DNA from 3 places in the Pseudomonas sp. Eth.TT006 genome. Region 2 is predicted to be linked to each of the others. Evidence: predicted binding sites of a transcription regulator. Region 2 holds the regulator's gene; each other region holds the start of a gene.
The links. Region 2 encodes FliA, which starts transcription of late flagellar genes. Its sites were predicted from a motif close to CTAAAGTTTNNNNNNNNNNNGCCGNTAA; they were not measured.
Positions count from the first base shown of each region.

Region 1 (7,938 bases), on a different contig from region 2:
TTCAACTGACCGAGGTTGCTGCGCTCGAACTCATCGATCGACATCGACAGCGAATACGGTTCCTGCCCCGACGAGCACGCCGCCGACCAGATCCGCAGGCGCTGGTTCGGACTGGCCTTGATCGCCTCCGGCAACACCTTGTTCTTCAAGACCTCAAACGGATAGGTGTCACGAAACCACAGGGTTTCGTTGGTCGTCATGGCATCGACCACCTGCTCGCGCAAACCGCTGCGTGGCTGGGTCTGGATGCGCTGCACCAGTTCGCCCAGGGACTTGATGCCTTGCTGCTCCATCAGTTTGTTGAGGCGGCTCGACACCAGATATTGCTTGTTTTCACCGAGCAAAATGCCACAGGCTTTTTCCAGGAAGACCCGGAACTGTTCAAAATCCAAATTACCCGTAGACAATGCTGCCGCCTCTTAAATCGTGTTGAACGCCAGGAGCAAAAGGCCCCTAGCTGATATCTGCTGCTTTGATCCGGTCGACTACCCGGGATGCCAGGTCATCAGGACGGAATTTGGCCAGGAAGTCATCGGCACCGACTTTCTTGACCATCGCCTGATTGAATACCCCCGACAACGAAGTATGCAGGATGATGTGAAGCTTTTGCATGCGTGGATCGCTGCGGATCTCCGCCGTCAGGGTGTACCCGTCCATCTCCGGCATCTCGATGTCGGAAATCATCATCAGGAACTCTTCTTCCGGCTTCTTGCCCTCATCGACCAGCTTGCGCAGGTAATCCAGCGCCTGCCGGCCGTCGTTCAGCGCCACTACTTCGACACCGATCGTCTGCAGACAACGCGTGACCTGTTTGCGCGCCACCGACGAGTCATCGACCGTCAGCACCCGCAGCGACAACGCCTTGCTCTGGGTCTCGACATCGACCACACCCTGGGAAATCGCTTCCGGCGTCGGCGCAACTTCCGCCAGCACCTTCTCGACATCGATGATTTCGACCAACTGATTGTCGACTCGTGTCACAGCGGTCAGGTAGTGATCACGACCCGTGCCCTTGGGCGGCGGATGGATCTCCTCCCAGTTCATGTTGACGATGCGCTCCACCGAGCGGACCAGGAAACCCTGGGTCTTGGTGTTGTACTCCGTGATGATCACGAACGGACTGTTCTTGTCTTTCAACGCCCCGGAACCGGTCGCCATTGCCAGATCAAGGATCGGAATGGTCGCCCCCCGTATATTCGCCACCCCGCACACGACAGGACTGGACTTGGGCATCAACGTCAGCGACGGGCATTGCAGCACTTCCCGCACCTTGAACACGTTGATTCCGTAGAGCTGCTGACCGTCGAGACGGAACAACAACAGCTCCAGGCGATTCTGCCCCACCAGTTGCGTGCGCTGGTTCACCGAATCCATTACACCAGCCATGCCCAGACTCCTACACCAACGCCAAGTGTTGTTGCGACGCACATTCATTGCTAAACGGCACGGCGCTTGCTTTTCAACTCGTATGAACGCTCAAACGACATTTTCCCGACGTCTGACCTCCCGCACCCGCAAAGCGCTGTGCGCGGTGGCCGCCGTCTGCTTTTTCTTCGCTGGCAACCCTGCCGGTGCTGATACGGTTACCTTGCCTGACATGCTTATCGGCGTCACTCAGGGCTTTCTTGAATTCACCGTAGAAGACTATCTGGCTACCAGTCAAACCGAAGGCCGCTACGAAATCGAGGTCAACCAGCTCGACCCGCGTATGCGCATGCCTATGTGCGACAAGGAATTGACAGCGACATTGGAGAGTCCGGCGCGTCCGCTGGGCCGGGTAACGGTCAAGGTCCGCTGCGAGGGAAGCTCGCCGTGGACGGTGTTCGTGCCCGCTCAAGTCCGCCTGTTTCGCGAGATTGTCACCACCACCCGCCCGCTTAAACGCGCCGGCATTATCGAGCCGCAGGACGTGACCTTGCGTGAACGCGACGTCAGTCAGATCAATCAGGGTTTTCTGACGTCGGTGGATGACGCCATCGGGCAGAAATTAACCCGACCAACGGTCGCCGATCAGGTGCTGACGCTGGTGCATCTGGAACAGGCCGAAGTGGTGCGCAAGGGTGACCAAGTGGTGATCATCGCCCGCAGCGGTACGCTCGCGGTGCGCATGCCCGGGGAAGCCCTGGCCAATGGCGGTTTGAAGGAACAGATCCGGGTGAAAAACCTCAATTCCAACCGGGTGATCAAGGCGCAAGTCATCGCACCGGGTCAGGTGGAAGTGGCCATGTAAAAACCCTCACGCAGAAAACTGGCGCGCGCCTCGACGCTTCCCTAAACTGTGCCGCAGCAGAACACGCTTCGGTACATGCGGCTCATTGCAAAGTGGGCCTAAAGTTTTCCAGGGAATGGCCGAGAACATGGCAAGCGTCCAAATTCCCAGAGGTTTTTATCATGGTCATCGACTTCAGCCGTTTGAACAGCTCCTCGTCACTTACCGGTAGTACACGTACCAGCAACGCCAAGGAAACCGCCGAAAACGGCACCTCCGCGCCGCTGAATACCCAGGCCGAAACGGCCAGTACCGCAAAAAGCGGGGAATCGGTACACCTCAGCAATGAGGCTCAACAGTTGCAGAAGGTCACTGACAAGCTGCGCGATCAGCCTGCCGTCGACAAAGCCCGTGTGGCCGAGTTGAAAGCAGCGATTGCCGATGGCAGCTATAAAGTCGACAGCAACCGTGTAGCCAGCAAACTGCTCAACTTCGAAGCCCAGCGCTAGGCATTTGCCAGCGCCAGGCTTTTGGACGCTTAGACCCCAAGGCCAGCCATGCACGACACTAATTTATTGCAACTGATCATCGACGACTTTGCTCCAGCGCAACAATTGCTGGAGTTACTGCAAACCGAGTCCCTCGCCTTGCACGGTCGCGACATGCCCCTGCTGGAAGAAATTCTGGCGCACAAACAGGCATTGATCATTTTGCTTGAACAGCATGGCCGCAAGCGCAGCGAAATCCTCGCCAGTCTCAACTTGCCGACCGACCGCAGCGGTCTGGAGCAGCTGGCTGGGCAGTCGAGTATTGGCGACCAGCTGTTGGCGCAAGGCGATGCATTGACTGATCTCATTGCTCAATGCCAGGCCGCCAACGTCAAGAACGGCCAGTCGATCCAGATCCAGCAGGCCGCCACGGCCAATCAGTTGAAGATCCTCACCGGTGGTGAAGCGCCAGCGCTTTATAACGCCAGCGGTACTTTTGCCAAGCCCGCCGTACCGCGTCCGCTCAGCCAGGCATGAGCCGTTGATGCGCCAGCTCTATCAACCCGCGAAACATGCTGGCAAAATGCCTGCCAGTCGTAGTCAAATTTTGTCTGGAGATTGAGAAAACGTGCCAAACGCCCAAAGCGCGGATGATAGTCCGCAGCCTCCAAAGGTGCTGACCACGCCCCTGGAAATCTCCAGCAACCTGCGCCAGCTGCAGGAAAGCCACGATCCGCTGATCATTACCTTCCATGAGCGTAACCAGCGTTTCCAGAGTTTCCTGATCAAGGTTGACCGCGACACCGCGACCATCGCCCTGGACGAAATGATCCCGCGCGATGGCGAGCGTTTTCTGCAGGCGGGCGAGCCGTTCAAGGTTGAAGGCTTCCATGACGGCGTGCGTATCGCCTGGGAGTGCACCGGCAAGCTGAACATTCAAGAGTCTGCGGGCGATCGTTTCTACACCGGCGAACTGCCGACCGAAGTGGTTTACCACCAGCGCCGCAACGCCTTCCGCGCCGCGCTGAAACTGACCGATCTGGTCAGCGTCGAACTCGGCGGTGAAAAGCTCAAGGCGCCGATCAACGGCAAACTGCTGGATATTTCCGCCACCGGTTGCAAGCTGCGCTTTGAAGGCGACATCACCGATCGTCTGCAACTGGGCCAGGTCTACGATCGCATGATCGCCCCGCCGCTGTTCGGCAATCAGCCGATTTCGGTCGAACTGCGCTATCTGCACTTCGAAGAAAAGCTCAACATCACCTTCGCCGGTCTGCGTTTCCACAACATCAGTGGTCAGGCAGCACGTAACGTCGAGCGCTTCGTTTATCAGTTGCAACGTGAAGCACGTCGTTTCGATAAAGACGATATGTGATTCGCACGCACAAAGAAAAAGGGCAGTCCTGCACGGGACTGCCCTTTTTTATGCCTGCTGAAAATTCCCAGTAACACCAAGATCCCTGTGGTGAGGGGATTTATCCCCGATCGGCTGCGCAGCAGTCGCAAAATCATCCAATGCGGTGTGTCAGGAAGAATGTGCAGTCAGGGCTTGGGGGCTGCTTCGCAGCCCATCGGGGATAAATCCCCTCGCCACAAGGTTATCCATTCATCATTAAATCTGTGTTCACCACAGGTGAATATTGCAGTCAGAGTCAGGGCCTGGCGCCGCTGATGTCTGGCGTCGGTTTATCGGTTCCATCATCGGGCCCTGGTTCCACTACTGGCTCCGGCTCAGGCTCAACCGGGGTCTGCATCTGCTCCTGCACCACCTGCTCATCGACACGTGGGTCGAGGGCCGCCACCAGCGGCGAGGCGGACATGCTGTCGGGCATCGCCACGTGATGCAGCGGCGCGTCGTCGACCTGGTGCAGATTGGTCACCGCTTTCGGGCGGATGCGCCACACCAGCACCAGCGCAAAGAAGCTGAAGAACGCGTACAGGCTCTGGCTGCCGAACAGTTTCATCAGCACCCCCGCCAGCAACGGGCCGATACTGGCGCCGACGCCGTAGGTCACCAGCAGCATCGCCGTCAGCGACACCCGGCGATCGCCTTCGACGTGGTCGTTGGAAAAGGCCACCGCCAGCGGATACAGGCAGAACTGCACCAGCGAACAGAGGAACCCGACCACGAACAGCACTTCCAGCGGCACCTGCGGCAGAATCGCCAACGGTAACGCCGCCACCGCCAGGAACCCGGCAAAGCACCGAATCAGCAATGCCCGGTCATATCGGTCGGACAACCAGCCCAACGGCCACTGCACCAGCAGTCCGGCAAAAATGCAGCTACCCATGAACAGCCCGACCTGCTCGGTCGACAGCCCCTGCTGCGAGGCATACAGCGGCGCCAGACCATAGAACGAGCCGATGATCAGACCAGCGCCCAGCACCGTACTCAACGACTGTGGCACGCGCTTGATAAAGAAGCGCGGTTCCATCGGTGCCGGATGCAGCGGCGCCGGGTGAATCCGCCGGGTCAGTGCCACCGGCACCAGACACAGGGCGAAACACAGCGCCACCAGCATCAGCAACTCCAGGCCCAGACCCGGGTGCATGACCAGAATCAGCTGACCGAGTACCAGCCCCAGATACGAAGCGATCATGTAGCCACTGAACACCAGCCCGCGCTGGTTGGCATCGGCCTGCTCGTTGAGCCAGCTCTCGATCACCATGTACTGGCACATCATGCCCAGACCGACGATGGTCCGCAGCACCAGCCACGCCGGCAGCCAGTCGACCAGGCCATGCCCGAGCACTGCCGCACCGACGATCCCGGCACACGCCGAATACGCACGGATATGCCCGACCCGGGCGATCAAGCGGTGACCGATCTTGCCGCCCAGCACCAGACCGAAATAGTTGGCCGCCATCAGCGCACCGACCCACAGCCCGTCGACATGGTCAGCGGCCAGGCGCAATGCCAGATAAGTCGATAGCAGGCCCGAACCGATCAACATCATCAGCGAGGCGAAATACAGCGCTCGAAAGGATTTCCAGATTTGGCGCATCGGCGTTCCGAGCGGCTCCTTGCAGTGAGGATCGGACTCTCAAAACGATAGTCCGACAGCGACAGTTAGTCAGGCCTGGGCTGCGAGAACACGCCGTTCCCAGGGAGTTATTTCATCAAAGAAGCTGGTCAACTCCATGGTCTTCGAAGCGATGTAGCCTTCGATGAACTCCTGTCCGAACAGTTCCCTGGCCAATGGGCTACGTTTCAGACGCTCAAGTGCGGCATGCAAGGTACACGGCAGCGCAAGATTGTCCGGCACTTCGAATTCGCCCTGAATCGCTTCGCTCGGTTCCAGCTCATGTTCGATCCCGTGCAAACCGGCGGCGAGGCTCGCGGCAATCGCCAGATACGGGTTGGCGTCGGCGCCGGGTAACCGGTTTTCCACGCGCCGGGCTTGCGGTGAACTGGCCGGAATGCGCAAGCCGGCGGTGCGGTTGTCGTGGGACCAGCAGGCATTGTTCGGCGACGCATACGGGTGGCACAGGCGCTGATAGGAGTTCACGTTCGGCGCAAACAGCGCGGTGAAGTCCGCCATGCACGACTGCTGTCCGCCGATGAAATGGCGGAACATCGCCGTCGGCTGGCCGTCCTTGTCACTGAATACATTGTTGCCGGTGGCGATCTCGACCAGGCTCTGATGAATGTGCATCGAACTGCCCGGGGTGTGCGCCAGTGGCTTGGCCATGCACACCACGCTCAGGCCGTGCTTGAGCGCGACCTCTTTGAGCAGGTGCTTGAACAGGAACGTCTGGTCGGCCAGCAACAGCGGATCACCGTGCAGCAGATTGATCTCGAACTGGCTGACGCCCATCTCGTGCATAAAGGTATCGCGCGGCAGCCCGAGCGCCGCCATGCATTTGTAGACTTCGCTGAAAAACGGCCGCAGACCGTTATTGGAACTGACACTGAACGCCGTCTGGCCGTCCTCGCGACGCCCGTCGAGGCCGACTGGCGGACGGAACGGCTGAGTCGGGTCGGGATTCGGTGCGAAGACAAAAAACTCCAGCTCGGTCGCTACCACCGGCGCCAGACCGCGCGCGGCGTAACGGGCGATGACGTTCTTCAGTTGGCCACGGGTCGACAGGTTGGAGCTTTCGCCGCTCAGTTCGTCGGCATCGCAGATGGCCAGGGCACGCGGCTCATCGCTCCATGGCAGCGGGTGGACCATGTCCGGATCGGCCACCAGTGCCAGGTCGCCGTCGTCACTGCCGTAAAACCGCGCCGGCGGATAACCGCCCATGATGCATTGCAGCAGCACACCCCGCGCCATCTGCAAACGCCGCCCTTCGAGGAAACCCTCGGCGGTCATCACCTTGCCACGCGGCACGCCATTCAAATCCGGCGTGACACATTCAACCTCATCAATGCCGGCCAATCGCTGCGCGAGTGAACGCTGACCATCGCTTGTCATGACGCAATCCTTGTTATTCGTGCGAGCCGCGAACGGCGACCTGCACAAAATAGGCTCCGGCTGTTCGGAATATCAAGCAGCGTCAAACAAAAACCAACCGTACTCGCCCCCTGTAGGAGCTGCCGATGGCTGCGATCTTTTGATGTTGCTTTAAAAACAAGATCAAAAGATCGCAGCCTGCGGCAGCTCCTACAGGGGCAAGTGTTGTGTCAGGGAAGGTAGAGGCTGAACACTCCGCCGCCCAAGGGTCCGCCGTTGCTGATTTCGGTGCGTCCGACCACGCCGTTGCGCTGATGCAACGCGGCAATGCGGTTGGCGAAATACAGGCCCAACCCGGTGCTGCCGCTGCCGTGATTGATGCCCTGCACGTAGTCGGCCTGACGTTCGAGCATCTCGGCCGGGTAACCGTCGCCGTCATCATTGATGCTCAACACCAGTTGACCGGCCTCGTCGCTGACAGTGATCAACAGCGACTCGCGGGCATAGCGAATCGCATTGTTGATGCAATTGCCCAGCACCGAAGCAATCAGCTCGCGATCAAAGAACCCCAGCGGGCTCAACGGATCGACTTCATAGGTGGCGATGATCCCGCGACTGGCGAACACCTCTTGGTGCGCCGCCAGTTGCGCCTCGATGAAATCATCGAGCTCGTGATAAGCCGGTTGCAGCGGCATCTGGTTGACGCCGAGCTTATACAGCCCGAGCAGCTGCACCAGCATGCCGTTGAGGTGGGCGAACTCGAAATCGATCACGCCCTGCTCCGCGCCGCTGCGCTGCGCTTGCGGCAGACGCGCCAGCCATTGGCTGTGAGCCTGCATCAACA
Region 1 covers NZ_JBTJEN010000007.1:574-8,511, forward strand. The annotation lists gene cheR (protein-glutamate O-methyltransferase CheR) at 1-407, opposite strand, end outside; gene ACXR0M_RS12750 (chemotaxis protein CheV) at 454-1,386, opposite strand; gene flgA (flagellar basal body P-ring formation chaperone FlgA) at 1,469-2,230, shown strand; gene flgM (flagellar biosynthesis anti-sigma factor FlgM) at 2,392-2,718, shown strand; gene ACXR0M_RS12765 (flagella synthesis protein FlgN) at 2,767-3,234, shown strand; gene ACXR0M_RS12770 (flagellar brake protein) at 3,326-4,072, shown strand; gene ACXR0M_RS12775 (MFS transporter) at 4,350-5,702, opposite strand; gene ACXR0M_RS12780 (glutamine synthetase family protein) at 5,772-7,013, opposite strand; gene ACXR0M_RS12785 (sensor histidine kinase) at 7,325-7,938, opposite strand, start outside.
Region 1: the regulator FliA is predicted to act here: its motif matches at 2,329-2,356, upstream of flgM (flagellar biosynthesis anti-sigma factor FlgM).

Region 2 (7,938 bases):
CGATGCCCTGCAGGGACCGGCGCTGTGACGCGGGGATGAGGTGGGCGAAGTCGTTGGCGATGGTTCTGGCCGAGGCGAGTGTTTCGCAGGCATTGGCCAGCAGTTCTTCGTTTTTGAAGTCGGCGGTCACGGCGTACATCCGCCGGGTTCGGCGCGGCGGTGGCGTGGAACCGGGCGGGCAGAGGTAATGGTCGAGCGCGCGGTCGGCGGCTTCGTGGAGCTTTTTTGAGTCGAGAGATTCGTAGGGGGAGACGGGGTCGGTTTCGGGTGGGTTTGGCGTAGGTTTTATCATTGGTAAAGCTCCTTGAGAAATGGAGCCGTCAACCTTCGCTGCTAAACAAAGAGGTGACGGCTAGTACGCGGGTTAGCAGACCAGGCTCAAGGATCCCGGCGCACCGAAGTGCCCCACGCAAAGCCGCCATAACGTAATGGCAGGACTCGCGTACCTTGAAAATTGCCGGGCTGCTAAACCCGATCACTGAACAATCAGCGACCGAACCACAATAGAACCCGCCCCCAAGGCGCACAAGCCGGCGGATTCTGGCGTAGCTGTAGGCAAAGCCGCAAGGATGTGTAGCCGGCAAGGCGTGTCTGGAGGTGTCTTTTAAACATCTGCGTTTAAGAGGCGTTGCAATTTCTGATCTCCTGCGGTGTTGCTGATGGCCTCTTCGCGAGCAAGCCCGCTCCCACATTCGATCTTCAGCGAATGCAGAATGGGCATATCACACAGATCCCCTGTGGGAGCGGGCTTGCTCGCGAAGGGGCCATTCCAGTCAGCGAAAAAATCACGCCCAGCCCCTCTGTTTCCGCCATAGGCAAAAGTTGGAAGGCTTCTTGCAATAGCCGCCGTGCGCCCGCTGCGGGCGTCAAAAGTTTGCTTTAAAGGAACGGGGAAAACCGGTGGATCGCTCTCAGTTAATCAACAGCGCACGCTCGAACATTGCCGACCTCAGTCGGGGCAATCTGGGCGTGCCAATCCTGCTGTTGGTCATGCTGGCGATGATGATGCTGCCAGTGCCGCCGTTCCTGCTGGACGTGTTTTTCACCTTCAACATTGCCCTGTCGATCGTCGTGCTGCTGGTCTGCGTGTATGCCTTGCGGCCGCTGGATTTTGCGGTGTTCCCGACCATTCTGCTGGTGGCGACCCTGTTGCGGCTGGCGTTGAACGTGGCGTCGACGCGGGTGGTGATGCTCCACGGTCAGGACGGCCATGCCGCGGCCGGTAAGGTGATTCAGGCCTTCGGCGAAGTGGTGATCGGCGGTAACTACGTGGTCGGTATCGTGGTGTTCGCGATCCTGATGATCATCAACTTTGTCGTGGTGACCAAGGGTGCCGGGCGGATTTCCGAGGTGAGCGCGCGCTTCACCCTCGATGCCATGCCCGGCAAACAAATGGCGATCGACGCCGACCTCAACGCCGGTCTGATCGACCAGAACCAGGCCAAGGCCCGCCGTCAGGAGGTCGCCCAGGAGGCGGAGTTCTACGGTTCGATGGACGGTGCCAGCAAGTTCGTCCGCGGTGACGCCATTGCCGGCCTGCTGATTCTGTTCATCAACCTCATCGGCGGCATGGCCGTCGGTATCTTCCAGCACAACATGTCCTTCGCCGACGCGGGCAAGGTTTACGCCTTGCTGACCATCGGTGACGGTTTGGTGGCGCAATTGCCATCACTGTTGTTATCGACAGCTGCCGCGATCATGGTGACCCGTGCTTCCGGTTCGGAAGACATGGGCAAGCAGATCAACCGGCAGATGTTCGCTTCGCCAAAAGCGCTGGCGGTGGCCGCTGGCCTGATGGCGGTCATGGGCCTGGTGCCGGGCATGCCGCACTTCTCGTTCCTGACCATGGCGGCCCTGGCGGCCGGTGGCGCGTACCTGTTCTGGAAGAAGCAGAACGTCGCCAAGGTTCAGGCGCTGCAAGAGGTTCAGCGTCAGCAGGAGCTGCTGCCATCGCCGGCCCGCGCCATGGAAACCAAGGAGCTGGGCTGGGATGACGTGACGCCGATCGACATGATCGGCCTGGAAGTCGGCTATCGCCTGATCCCGCTGGTGGATCGCAATCAGGGTGGGCAACTGCTGGCGCGGATCAAGGGCGTACGCAAAAAGCTCTCGCAAGACCTGGGCTTCCTGATGCCCACCGTGCACATCCGCGACAACCTCGACCTTGCGCCAAGCGCCTATCGCCTGACCCTGATGGGCGTCATTCTGGCCGAAGCCGAGATCTACCCGGACCGCGAGCTGGCGATCAACCCGGGGCAGGTCTATGGTTCGCTCAACGGCATTACCGCCAAAGATCCGGCTTTCGGCCTGGAGGCGGTGTGGATCGAAGTCAGCCAGCGCGCTCAGGCGCAATCGCTCGGCTACACCGTGGTCGATGCCAGCACCGTGGTCGCGACGCACTTGAACCAGATTCTGTACAAGCACTCCAGCGAGCTGATCGGTCACGAAGAAGTGCAGCAACTCATGCAATTGCTGGCCAAAAGCTCGCCGAAACTGGCTGAAGAGCTGGTGCCGGGGGTGGTTTCGCTGTCGCAGTTGCTCAAAGTGCTGCAGGCGCTGCTGGCCGAACACGTGCCGGTGCGCGATATCCGCAGCATCGCCGAAGCCATCGCCAACAACGCCGCCAAGAGTCAAGATACCGCCGCGCTGGTGGCCGCAGTACGCGTCGGCGTATCCCGCGCCATCGTCCAAAGCATTGTAGGCACTGACTCCGAGCTGCCTGTGATCACCTTGGAACCAAGGTTGGAACAAATATTGCTCAATAGTCTGCAGAAGGCAGGACAAGGCTCGGAAGAGGGTGTTCTGCTGGAGCCAAGCATGGCCGAGAAGCTGCAGCGTTCGCTCATCGAAGCGGCGCAGCGCCAGGAAATGCAAGGTCAACCGGTGATCCTGTTGGTAGCAGGCCCGATACGCGCGATGCTCTCGCGCTTTGGCCGCCTCGCAGTCCCGGGACTGCACGTGCTGGCGTATCAGGAAGTTCCGGACAACAAGCAAGTGACCATCGTTGCGACAGTAGGGCCCAACGGCTGAGGTAGTGGTTTATGCAAGTTAAGCGTTTCTTTGCCGCCGATATGCGTCAGGCCATGAAGCTGGTTCGTGATGAGCTGGGCGCTGATGCCGCGATCATTGGCAACCGCCGTATTGCCGGCGGTGTCGAGCTGACGGCGGCACTGGATTACAAATTGTCGGCGCTGGCGCCTCGGGTTCCGAACATGGAACTCGAAGACGAGCTGCGCAAGACCCAGTCGCGCATCGTCACCGCCCAGGCCGAGCTGAGCCTGCGTGGCGAAGCCGATGGCAATACCAATCGCCAGTTGTTCGCCGGGCTGCCGATCGACGCCCGCCAGACGCTGACCGCCGGTTTGCCGCTGACCGCAGCCGAGCCGTTGAGCGAGCCGACTTACGCTGCTCCGGCACGTCCGGCGCCGGCGCCTGCCCAGGCATCTGCCGGTGTCGATCCGCGTGCACTGGACTCGATGCGTTTTGAATTGAACAGTCTGCGTGAGCTGATGGAAGTGCAGCTCGGCACCCTGGCCTGGAACCAGATGCAGGGCAGCCGTCCGGCGCAAGCCAATCTTTACCGCCGTCTGCAACGCATTGGTCTGTCCGGGCCGCTGTCGCGCGACCTGCTGGCGATGATCACCGATATCGAAGAACCACGTCAGGCCTGGCGCATGCTGCTCGCGCACCTGGCGCGGATGATTGCCGTGCCGGAAGTCGAGCCGCTGGAAGAGGGTGGAGTGATTGCCATGGTCGGCCCGGCCGGCATGGGCAAGACCACCACCCTGGCCAAGCTTGCCGCGCGCTACGTGCTCAAGTACGGCGCGCAGAACGTGGCGCTGGTCAGCATGGACAGCTTCCGCATCGGCGCGCAGGAACAACTCAAGACCCTGGGCCGCATTCTCAATGTCCCGGTGACTCACGTTGACCCGGGCCAGTCGCTGGTTCAGGCGCTGGACCCACTGCTGCGCAAACGCGTGGTGCTGATTGACACCGCCGGCCTGCAGGCCAGCGATCCGGCCCTGCGCATGCAGCTGGAAAGTCTGGCCGGGCGTGGCATCCGTTCAAAAAATTATCTGGTGCTGGCAACCACCAGCCAGAAACAGGTTCTAACCGCCGCTTATCACAGTTACAAGCGTTGCGGGCTCGCCGGGTGCATCCTGACTAAACTGGATGAAACGGCCAGTCTCGGCGAAGTGTTGAGCCTGGCAATCAGTCATGAATTGCCGGTCGCGTACCTGACCGATGGCCCACGGATTCCGGATGATCTGCATCTGCCGCGCCGTCATCAACTGGTCAGCCGCGCCGTCAGCGTGCAAATGCAGGAAGAACCCAGCGAAGAAGCCATGGCTGACATGTTCGCTGATATCTACCACAGCCCGACCAAGCAGGTTGGCTGAGGTAATGAACAGTTTTTGTACCTACATCGATGGCCTGCCACGCATTGTTCCGGTTGTGAACGCGCAGCCAGTAATGTGGCCTCCGTCTATGCAAGACAAGGTAAAGAAATAACATGGGCAGCATGCATCCCGTACAGGTGATCGCGGTGACCGGCGGCAAAGGTGGCGTCGGCAAGACTAACGTGTCAGTGAACTTGTCTCTGGCGCTGGCAGAGCTTGGCCGTCGGGTCATGCTGCTGGACGCCGACCTGGGACTGGCGAACGTTGACGTTCTGCTGGGGCTCACGCCAAAACGCACGCTGGCTGACGTGATCGAAGGTCGCTGCGAGCTGCGCGACGTGCTGTTGCAGGGGCCCGGCGGGATCCGCATCGTACCGGCCGCTTCCGGCACCCAGAGCATGGTTCACCTGAGCCCGGCACAACATGCCGGTCTGATTCAGGCCTTCAGCGACATCGGCGACAACCTCGACGTGCTGGTGATCGACACCGCTGCGGGCATTGGTGACTCGGTCGTCAGTTTCGTCCGTGCCGCGCAGGAAGTGTTGCTGGTGGTCTGCGACGAGCCGACGTCGATCACCGACGCCTACGCGCTGATCAAACTGCTTAACCGCGATTACGGCATGAACCGCTTCCGCGTCCTCGCCAACATGGCGCAGAGTCCGCAGGAAGGGCGCAACCTGTTCGCCAAGTTGACCAAGGTCACGGATCGCTTCCTCGACGTCGCCTTACAATATGTGGGTGCCGTGCCGTACGACGAAAGCGTGCGCAAGGCCGTGCAGAAGCAGCGCGCCGTCTACGAAGCCTTTCCGCGTTCCAAGTGCGCGCTGGCGTTCAAGGCGATCGCGCAGAAGGTCGATACCTGGCCGCTGCCTGCCAACCCGCGCGGTCACCTCGAGTTTTTCGTCGAACGCCTCGTGCAGCAAACGGCAGGGCCAGTGTTATGACTGCGAGCGGTATGAACTACTACAAGAAATCGGCACGTGACGCGCAGTACGAGTTGATCGAGCGTTACGCGCCACTGGTCAAACGCATTGCCTATCACTTGCTGGCGCGCTTGCCGGCGAGTGTGCAGGTCGAAGATCTGATTCAGGCGGGGATGATCGGCCTGCTCGAAGTCTCGACCAAATACGACGCCAGCAAAGGCGCCAGTTTCGAAACGTACGCGGGCATTCGCATCCGCGGCGCGATGCTCGACGAAGTACGCAAAGGCGACTGGGCACCACGCTCGGTTCACCGCAACACCCGGATGGTCAGCGATGCAATTCGCTCAATTGAAGCGAAAACCGGCCGTGACGCTAAAGATCACGAGGTTGCGGCCGAACTCCAATTGAGTCTCGACGATTACTACGGGATTTTGAATGACACCTTGGGCAGTCGCCTGTTCAGTTTCGACGACCTGTTGCAGGACGGCGAACATGAAGGGCTGCACGAGGATGGCGCCAGTGCTCATATGGAGCCGTCGCGCGATCTGGAAGATGAACGCTTCCAGGCGGCGCTGGCGGACGCGATTGCCAATTTGCCGGAGCGTGAGCGACTGGTGTTGGCGCTGTACTACGACGAAGAGCTGAACCTCAAGGAAATCGGTGAAGTCCTTGGCGTCAGTGAATCGCGGGTCAGCCAGTTACACAGCCAGTGCGCGGCCCGTTTGCGGGGGCGTTTGGGGGAGTGGCGAGCGCGCTGAAGGCAGTGTGGGGACACTGCGAACGAGGCTGGTGCGGTGGTGAACGGCACCGGTCTTGCTCTGTTGTGCTCCAGACAGTCTTTGAGTGTTACGCCGGATTGATTGAAATGGCGCGTCCAGGTGCTGGGCGCGTTTAAGACTGCTTGGAGGTCGAATTGAACAAAGACATGAAAATCCTCATCGTTGATGACTTCTCAACGATGCGGCGGATCATCAAGAACCTGTTGCGTGATCTCGGGTTCACCAACACTGTCGAGGCTGACGATGGCATCACTGCCATTCCGGTGCTCAACAGCGGCAGCATCGACTTTCTGGTAACGGACTGGAACATGCCCGGCATGACCGGTATCGACCTGCTGCGCCACGTGCGTGCCGATGAAAAGCTCAAGCACCTGCCGGTGCTGATGGTGACCGCTGAAGCCAAGCGCGAGCAGATCATCGAAGCGGCCCAGGCCGGTGTAAACGGCTATGTGGTCAAACCTTTCACGGCTCAGGCGTTGAAAGAAAAAATCGAGAAGATTTTCGAACGCATCGGCTGATGAACGCGCGGGGGAGCTATGGAGCATAACGAATCTTCACTGGGCGATTTCGAATCGACCCTGAAAAAACACGCGGTCGAACTGGTCGAGAGCCTTGAAAAAGGCAGGTTCGGCGACGCGGTGCAATTGATCCATGAGCTCAACCAGACCCGTGACCGCGGCCTGTACCAGGAAGTGGGCAAGCTCACACGTGAACTGCACAGTGCGATCGTCAACTTCCAGATCGACCCGCACATGCCGCAGGCCGAGGAAGTGTCGCAAATCACCGACGCCACCGAGCGCCTGGGCTACGTGGTCAAACTGACCGAAGCCGCGGCCAACCGCACCATGGATCTGGTGGAAAGCGCGACCCCTGTGGTCAATGGCCTGGCTGACGAAGCCCAGACCTTGAGCGCCGATTGGGGCCGCTTCATGCGCCGTGAGGTCGGGGCGGAAGAGTTCCGTGAACTGGCGCGCCGGGTCGACGGTTTTCTGACACGCAGCAGCACGGACAACCGTGCGGTGTCGAGCAATCTCAATGACATCCTGCTGGCCCAGGATTACCAGGACCTCACCGGTCAGGTGATCAAGCGCGTGACCCAACTGGTCACCGAAGTCGAAAGCAATTTGCTCAAACTCGTGCTCATGGCCAGTCAGGTCGACCGCTTTGCCGGCATCGAACATGACCGCGAAGCGATGCTTGCAGAAAAAGATCCACAAAAACATCTCTCGCAGGGTGAAGGTCCGCAGATTCATGCCGATAAACGAGAAGACGTTGTGTCCGGTCAGGACGATGTGGACGATTTGTTATCCAGCCTCGGGTTCTAGTGTTTTGGAATTTTAGGTTTTTTGGGTTTTTAGACCTGTAGGAGCACCCCATTAATGAGCTTCGGCGCCGATGAAGAGATCCTTCAGGATTTCCTGGTTGAGGCCGGCGAGATTCTTGAGCAACTGTCCGAACAACTGGTCGAGCTGGAAAGCCGCCCGGATGACGCAGATCTGCTCAACGCAATTTTTCGCGGTTTCCACACTGTAAAAGGGGGCGCCGGCTTCCTTCAGCTCAATGAGCTGGTGGAGTGCTGTCACATCGCCGAAAACGTGTTCGACATCCTGCGCAAGGGTGAGCGTCGCGTAGATGCAGAACTGATGGACGTGGTGCTTGAAGCACTGGACGCGGTGAACAGCATGTTCAGCGAAGTCCGTGAACGTGCACCGATCACCGCCGCGACCCCGGAACTGCTGGCCGCCCTGGCGCGTCTGGCCGAGCCGCAATCGGCCGACGAAGCTCCGGCATCGCCGGTGGCCGAGATGATCGAAGAGCTGGTCGTCGAGAGCGAGC
Region 2 covers NZ_JBTJEN010000015.1:101,629-109,566, reverse strand. The annotation lists gene ACXR0M_RS22040 (DUF6124 family protein) at 1-292, opposite strand, end outside; gene flhA (flagellar biosynthesis protein FlhA) at 901-3,030, shown strand; gene flhF (flagellar biosynthesis protein FlhF) at 3,042-4,400, shown strand; gene fleN (flagellar synthesis regulator FleN) at 4,514-5,344, shown strand; gene fliA (RNA polymerase sigma factor FliA) at 5,341-6,081, shown strand; gene ACXR0M_RS22015 (chemotaxis response regulator CheY) at 6,249-6,620, shown strand; gene ACXR0M_RS22010 (protein phosphatase CheZ) at 6,639-7,427, shown strand; gene ACXR0M_RS22005 (chemotaxis protein CheA) at 7,482-7,938, shown strand, end outside.

Region 3 (7,938 bases), on a different contig from region 2:
TTTCTTTATCGATGCCTATCGTGAGGAAGTGACCAACCGACGGTCGATGGCGCTGGACTCGATCAACGAATCGATCAAGGGCACTTACAAGCGCAATGCCGAGCTGTTTCATGATCAGTTGAAAAGCCGGATCCGGCGCGGGTTCTAAGGCCAATCGACAGGCACAAAAAAGCCGACATCACTGTCGGCTTTTTATTGGTCAGATACTCGCGGGCGGCTTTGGCACGACCGTCTTTGGCTCAGGCTTTTGAAATGCATACAAATGCTGACGCACAATCCCGCCCGGCAGCTCCTTGCCAAACACGCCATAACGCACCGGCCACTCTTTCGGCGGCAGCTTGAACGTGCCGAACAGCATGTCCACCAACGGCGTGTGAATGGCGTAGTTCTTGTAGATGTAGTCCTTGTGCCGGGCATGGTGCCAGTGGTGATAACGCGGCAGCACGATCAAGTAATTCAGCCAGCCGCCGTTGATGCGTACATTGGCATGGGCGAGCACGGCCTGGACGCCGACCAGAATCACATAGGCGTTCAACGCCTGCGGCGCGAACCCCAGCAACATTAATGGCACCAGCACACCGGTGCGGGTCAGCAGGATTTCGATGAAGTGCACGCGGGAACCGGCAAGCCAGTCCATGTGGGTGCTGGAGTGATGCACCGCGTGGATGCGCCACAGAAATGGCACCACATGGTAGAGCCGGTGCAGCCAATACTGGCCGAGATCCGCCACCAGCACCGCGAGCAGGAACTGCACCACCAGCGGCAGGCTTTGCACACTGGCCTGCAAGCCGGGCGATACCGCCCAGCCGGCGATGTAACTCGACGAGGCGGTGATGAAGATCAGGATGAACTGCACCAGCATATGACTGACGAAAAAGTAGGTCAGGTCGGTGCGCCAGTGCGGGCGCAGGATATTTTGCTCGGGATCCTTGGAGTAGAGCTTTTCCAGCGGAATAAACACAATCGCAGAGACCAGCAGCGCCAGCACAAACCAGTCCAGCCCCAGCGAGTACGGCGTCTGTCCGATCGAACTGACCTGAACATTGGTGCCACCAAGAAACACCGCCAGCCCCGACGCCAGCAGCCCGGTAATCCCCAGACGTTTGCGTTTGTTGAGCAGGATATTCAGGGTGCCCAGGCTGAACGATAGCACCAGACCCAGCAACAGTGTGGTGCGTGCGAACTGCTCGTCATAGACCTTGCGCAGTTCGGCTGTGGTCAGCCACTCGGGAAACAGGAAGCAGAACACCGCCAGCAGACTCAACAGTCCGAGAGTGGCGGAAATATAGCCACTGACCCGCCCCTCGCCAAACTTGAAGGGTGCGTTGCCGTGCCGCTGAAAATAGGCTTTGAGTCTTTCCATAACTGATCTTCCGTGATTTGCGAGAACTGCGACTGGTCATTGCGACGCAGGCAGAAACAAAAAAGCCACGGTCACCGTGGCTTTTTGTTAATCACTGCTTCGGCGCGGGCGCCGGTGCAGTGGCTGGCGGAGCAGCCGGGGCTGGTGCCGCAGCCCCGGGAGCGGCCGGTTTTGGCGCGGCATCGTCGAACAGGTTCAGCCGTTCGCGCAGCTCATGGGCCGGGACCGGTTGCTGGTCCGCCGGCAGCGCGTTCGGGTCGACCGGGGTCGCCGGCGCGGCGCCGTGCTCGTCTTTGGCGGAGGGCTTGGCCGCGTCGGCACCTTGCGCACCTTCGATCGCGGCCTGGGCTTTCTTGGTCAGGACCACGATGTCGATACGACGGTTGACCGGGTTGAAGGGGTTTTCCTTGTCGAACAGTGCCGACGAGGCATAACCGACGACCCGCGCCACCTGCGAATCCGGATAGCTGCCTGCCACCAGCGCACGCCGGGCGGCGTTGGCGCGGTTGGCCGAGAGTTCCCAGTTACCGAAATCGCCGGTGCCGGTGTACGGCTTGGCGTCGGTGTGGCCGCTGATGCTGATCTTGTTCGGCACCGCTTTGATGGTATCGGCCATGGCCAGCAGGATGTCTTCGAAGTACGGCTTCAGACGCGCCGAGCCCGAGTCGAACATCGGCCGGTTTTCCGCGTCCATGATCTGGATGCGCAAGCCGTTCGGGGTGATCTCGAACAGGATCTGATCCTTGAACTTTTGCAGCTGCGGATTCTCGTCGACCTTGTTCTGCAGTTCTTGCAGCAACAGTTCCAGACGCTCTTTCTCGACCTGCTCGGCCATGCCTTCAACCTGCTCGGTGTCGACCGTGACCTTGTCCGGCTGCGGCTGCGACTTCACCTCGGGGTTGAGGGTGTTTTCCGGAGCGAGGGTCGGCGTGCCGCCCAGATCGATGATGTATGGCGTGCCGCTTTCGGAGAAGCCGACCGGATCCTTGAAGTAACCGGCGATGGCGATCTTCTGCTCCGGCGTGGCGGTAGACAGCAGCCACAACACCAGGAAGAACGCCATCATCGCCGTGGCGAAGTCGGCGAAGGCGATTTTCCATGCCCCGCCGTGATGCCCGCCGGCTATGCGCTTGACGCGCTTGATGATTATCGGCTGATTGTTTTCCATGGCTTAGCGACCGCGAACGGCTTGTTCCAGCTCGGCAAAGCTTGGACGGTGCGCCGGGTACAGAACCTTGCGCCCGAACTCCACGGCCAGCGATGGCGGCATGCCGGAAGCCGAGGCTACCAGGGAAGCCTTGATCGCCTCGTAGACGTTCAGCTCTTCCTTGGCATCGTGGGCCAGGGAGTGGGCCAGCGGACCGAAGAAACCGTAGGCCGCGAGAATACCGAAGAAGGTACCGACCAGTGCCGCACCAACGTGCAGGCCGATGGATTTCTGGTCGCCTTCACCCAGCGAGGCCATGGTCACCACGATCCCCAGTACCGCCGCGACGATACCGAAACCGGGCATGGCGTCGGCGATGCCGTTCACCGCGTGGGACGGGTGCTCGAGGTCTTCCTTGAGGCTGTAGAGTTCCATGTCGAACAGGCCTTCCAGCTCATGCGGCGCCATGTTGCCGGAGGACATGATGCGCAGGTAATCGCAGATGAACGCGGTCATGCGTTCGTCCTTGAGCACGGCCGGGTACTTGGCGAAGATCGGGCTCGCGGCGGCATCTTCGATATCGCCTTCGATGGCCATCATGCCTTCGCGGCGGCTCTTGTTGAGGATCTCGTAAATCAGCCCCAGCACTTCCAGATAGAAGGTGTGGCTGAAACGCGAACTGAACATGCTCAGGGATTTCTTGAGCACGTGCATGGTCATGTAACCGGGGTTGGCCTGGAGGAATGCACCGAGGGCCGCACCACCGATGATCATCACCTCGAAGGGCTGGATCAGGGCGGCAATCTTGCCGTGGGAGAGCACGTATCCGCCGAGCACGCTCGCGAATACGACGATGATGCCGATAATTTTAGCCATAGATAGAAAGTACTTACTTAAGTCGGGTTCAAGGTCATATTCGGAAGTTAAAAAATCTCTTCTTCTACTTATCGGCAAAACTGCGCCAGACTATAGCCAGTTCAGGCGAAAAGCCAATTTAGCCCATGCCGGGCGCGTCTAAAGTCAGTGAAGATCTCGTCCAGACATGGCTAATGAAACGAACGTCCCACACGCAAAACCGACCACGCTCGAAGGCTGGGTCAAGCTGCTCGATGGCGTCCGCCTGCCCGTGCCGCAAGAGGCTCACGACAAAGTCTGCCGGGCGATCCGTGATAATCGCAGTTCCCTGCGCGACATCGCCGACCTGATGCAGGACAGTCCGGCACTGGCCTTGAGCATCATCCGTGAGGCCAATCGTCACACCCACGGCACCATGGCCGCTCCCGCGGAAAATCTTGAGGTAGCGATCAATCGTCTGGGCCTGGCGCGTACCGAAGAATTGCTCGCGCGGCTGCCCGTCGAAGCGCATATGCAGATCCCCAAGGCCTTGCGCCAGCTGCAAATGATCAGCCAGCACGCCATGCAACAGGCCAACGGTTTTTTCGCCAGCCGCCTGGCGCGCCTGTGGCAGGACATTCATTGGGGCAGCCTGCTGTTTCTCTCGCCGCTATGGCCGTTGGCGCTGACCTATCCCGAATTGCTCGAAGAGTGGGAATTGCGCGTTATCCACAAGGGCGAATCGGCACCAGTGGTTGAAAAGCAACTGTTTGGCGTACGCCTGCTGAAGGTCGCCGAAGCGCTGGTCCAGGCCTGGCACCTGCCGATCTGGGTGCAGCAAGGCTATAAGCTGCTGCTCAGCGAACAACGCGAATTGGTGAAAGTGCTGCGCATCGCCCGCGACAGCGAACATCCGTTGCGCCAGCAACACCGTCTCGACGAAGACCCGACCCTGCGCCGCTGGCTGAACCAGCCGGCCAACACCGTGCTGCTCGCTAACGGACTGGCGTTGTCGGCGCAACAGGCCTGGGACAGTCCGCACAGCGCGCGCTGGCAGTACCTGACCAGCCTTTATCTGCAGGTTCCCATGGATGAAGTGCAGCAGCAGTTGCACCAGCAAGCCGCCAACAGCGCGCGCCAGCATGCCATGCCCGATCTGTGGCACCCGGCCGTTGCCTTATTGTGGCCGTGGGGCACCCATCGTTTGCCGGCCGGGATGTTGCCGGCGGCCGCGCCGAATGCCGAGGATCTGAGCCAATGGCGCCGGCAATGCGCCGAATTGCTGGCCGAGCCGAGCCGCTTCACCAATGCCATGAGCCTGACCGTTGCCGCCCGCGATGCATTGGCCGCCAGCGGCATGCGTCGGGTGATGATCCTGATGGCCGATCGCACCCAGTCCAATCTGCGCGTGCACCAGACCTACGGCCTGCCGAAAGACGCCGCCGCGCTGAATTTTGTCGTCAGTCAGAGCAAAGTCCTGCAACGCTTGCTCGCGCAACAGGCACAGGTGCGAATCAACCCCGAAAACAACGCGCAATTCTCCGCCCTGCTGCCGCCTGGCCTGCGTTCGCTGTTTCGTGGCGAACATCTGTTCCTGCGCTCGCTGGTCAATAACGGCCGGGTGATCATGATCGTCGTGGCCGATCAGGGCGGCGGGCCATTCGCCGACATCACCGTGCAGGCCTTCGGCAAAACCGCACAGTGCATCGAAAAGGCCCTGCACAGCTTTAGCAGCCGTGGTCGATGAGGCTGCGCTACAATCCCCCCCTTTGTGCTCTGGAGACCTCACATGTCTGACTTCTCTGGCTTGCCGCTCGTTATCGAGCCGAGCGACCTGCTCCCGCGGCTCGAGTCCCCCGAACTGATTCTGGTGGATCTGACCAGCCCTGCCCGCTATGCCGAAGGTCACCTTCCCGGCGCACGCTTTGTCGACCCGAAACGCACCCAGCTCGGCCAGCCACCGGCACCGGGGCTGCTGCCGGCGAAAGCCGATCTCAAAGCGTTGTTCGGCGAACTGGGCCATCGCAAAGAAGCGGTCTACGTGGTCTATGACGATGAAGGCGGCGGCTGGGCCGGACGTTTCATCTGGCTGCTCGACGTGATCGGTCATGACAAATATCACTACGTCGACGGCGGTCTGCCGGCGTGGCTGGCGGCTGGCATGCCAATGTCGATCCAGGTGCCGCCGGCGGCAGGTAACCCGGTAGCACTGACTCTGCACGAAGAGCCGACCGCCACCCGCGAATACCTGCAAAGCCGTCTCGGCGCTGCCGATCTGGCAATCTGGGATGCCCGTGGACCACTGGAATACTCCGGCGAGAAAGTACTGGCCGCCAAGGCCGGGCACATTCCCGGCGCAGTGAACTTCGAGTGGACCGCCGGCATGGACCAGGCGCGCCAGTTGCGCATCCGCAGCGACATGCCGCAGATCCTCGAAGACCTCGGGATCACCAAGGACAAAGAAATCATTACCCACTGCCAGACCCATCACCGGTCCGGCTTCACCTATCTGGTGGCCAAGTCCCTCGGTTATCCGCGGGTCAAGGGCTACGCCGGTTCCTGGGGCGAATGGGGCAACCACCCTGACACGCCTGTCGAGATTCAAGGTTCTAAGGACAACTAATGAAAGAGCGTCTGTTTATCCTCAGTCAGTACCTGCTGCCGCATCACCTGCTGTCGCGCCTGGCCGGCTGCGTTGCCGAGTGCCGCGTACGCTGGTTCAAGAATGCCTTTACCCAGTGGTTCGCCAAGCGTTATCAGGTGGACATGTCGCAAGCGCTGGTCGAAGACCTCACCGCTTACGAGCACTTCAATGCCTTCTTCACCCGCGCCCTGAAAGACGGCGCGCGTCCACTGGACGAAACCCCGGGTGCGATTCTCAGCCCGGCGGACGGTGCGGTCAGCCAGCTTGGTCCGATCGAGCACGGTCGGGTGTTCCAGGCCAAGGGCCACAGCTTCAGCGTGCTGGAACTGCTCGGCGGTGACGCGGCAAATGCCGCACCGTTCATGGGCGGCGACTTCGCCACCATTTACCTGTCGCCGAAGGACTACCACCGCGTGCACATGCCGCTGGCCGGCACCCTGCGCGAAATGGTCTACATCCCGGGGCGGATCTTCTCGGTCAACCAGACCACCGCGGAAAACGTGCCGGAGCTGTTCGCCCGTAACGAGCGCGTGGCGTGCATTTTCGACACCGAGCGCGGGCCGATGGCCGTGGTGCTGGTCGGCGCGATGATCGTTGCGTCGATCGAAACCGTGTGGGCCGGTCTGGTCACTCCGCCGAAGCGCGAACTGAAAACCTTCCGCTACGACGAAGCCGCCCGTGCCCCGATCCATCTGGAAAAAGGCGCCGAACTGGGGCGCTTCAAGCTGGGTTCCACCGCGATCGTGCTGTTCGGGCCAGATCAGGTGAAGTGGGCCGAACAACTCGCCGCCGGTTCGCCAGTACAGATGGGCCAAGCCCTGGCACTGCCAAAAGCCTGATACCCCGCCCCCCTGTAGGAGCTGCCGCAGGCTGCGATCTTTTGATCTGTTTTTTAAAAAACAAAATCAAAAGATCGCAGCCTGCGGCAGCTCCTACAGAGATCGCCACCGCGACAGACCGTGACGTTTGCTGCTATGGTTTTTGGCATGAGCCAGACCATGCCCCCTCCGCTGTTAAGCGCCCCGACTCCCACGCAGTCGCGCCTGTCGTTCTGCGAAGCCACCCCGCGCGACCTCAAGCGCTGGATCGCCGGCCTGCCCAAGGCCAACATCGGCGAAACCGCCCGCCAGTTGTACCAAGGCCTGGGCGAACTCAACCAACTGCTGACCCCCAGCGACAACCGCCTGCAACTGCTGGAGCTGCTGCGCCCCGAGGTGTATTTCGTCTGTCAGCATCTGGAGCGACACTTCCTGCACCAGGCGATCATGCTCGACGACCGCTCGCGCAAGATCAGCAACCTGTGTCAGGCCCTGCAAAACCAGTTGGCCATTGGCTACAAGCAGATCGTGTTGCGCATCGTGCCCAAGTACCACAAGGACCGCGCGGCGCTGGTCAGCCTGGCGCTGCAGCGCGCCGCGCATGCGCTCAAGGGCCAACTGTTGCGGGCTGCGCAGCTTTACAGCGCGGCGCCGGAACAGCTGTGGTTCGAGCTACATCAGTTGTATCGCTGTGCTTGCGGCCTGCAACTGCAACAGCGTCGGGTTCACGACGATCTGGCGAGTCTGAGCACAGAATTGAGCCTGGAACAGACCTACATCGCCGCACTGCTATTGGGCAGCGCCCGCTGCAATCAACTGCGGCAGAACCAGATCGCCCGGCTGGCCGAGGTGCTGGAGCCGTGGGGCGCCTTGCTCAAACTGCATCCCGGCAGCCCCGATGACGGACTGTTCGCCATCAGCGCCGAACTGGACACTGGCCCGCGCTACCGCAGCCAGTTTCGTAAAGAGCAAGCGGGCGCGCTGCTCGGCTTCAATCCGCAGCCGCTGGTGGAGGTCATCGAAGCGCACTTGCTGCATCAGCAGACCTCGACGCCACTGTCCGTGCCGAACGGACTGACCCTCGACACCCTGCAACACGTGCACGCCAGTTGGGGCCAGGCCGCCGAGCGCA
Region 3 covers NZ_JBTJEN010000017.1:31,504-39,441, forward strand. The annotation lists gene ACXR0M_RS23225 (toll/interleukin-1 receptor domain-containing protein) at 1-148, shown strand, start outside; gene ACXR0M_RS23230 (sterol desaturase family protein) at 200-1,363, opposite strand; gene motB (flagellar motor protein MotB) at 1,455-2,531, opposite strand; gene motA (flagellar motor stator protein MotA) at 2,535-3,386, opposite strand; gene ACXR0M_RS23245 (HDOD domain-containing protein) at 3,553-5,091, shown strand; gene rhdA (thiosulfate sulfurtransferase) at 5,134-5,967, shown strand; gene asd (archaetidylserine decarboxylase) at 5,967-6,827, shown strand; gene ACXR0M_RS23260 (molecular chaperone) at 6,975-7,938, shown strand, end outside.
Region 3: the regulator FliA is predicted to act here: its motif matches at 3,455-3,482, upstream of motA (flagellar motor stator protein MotA).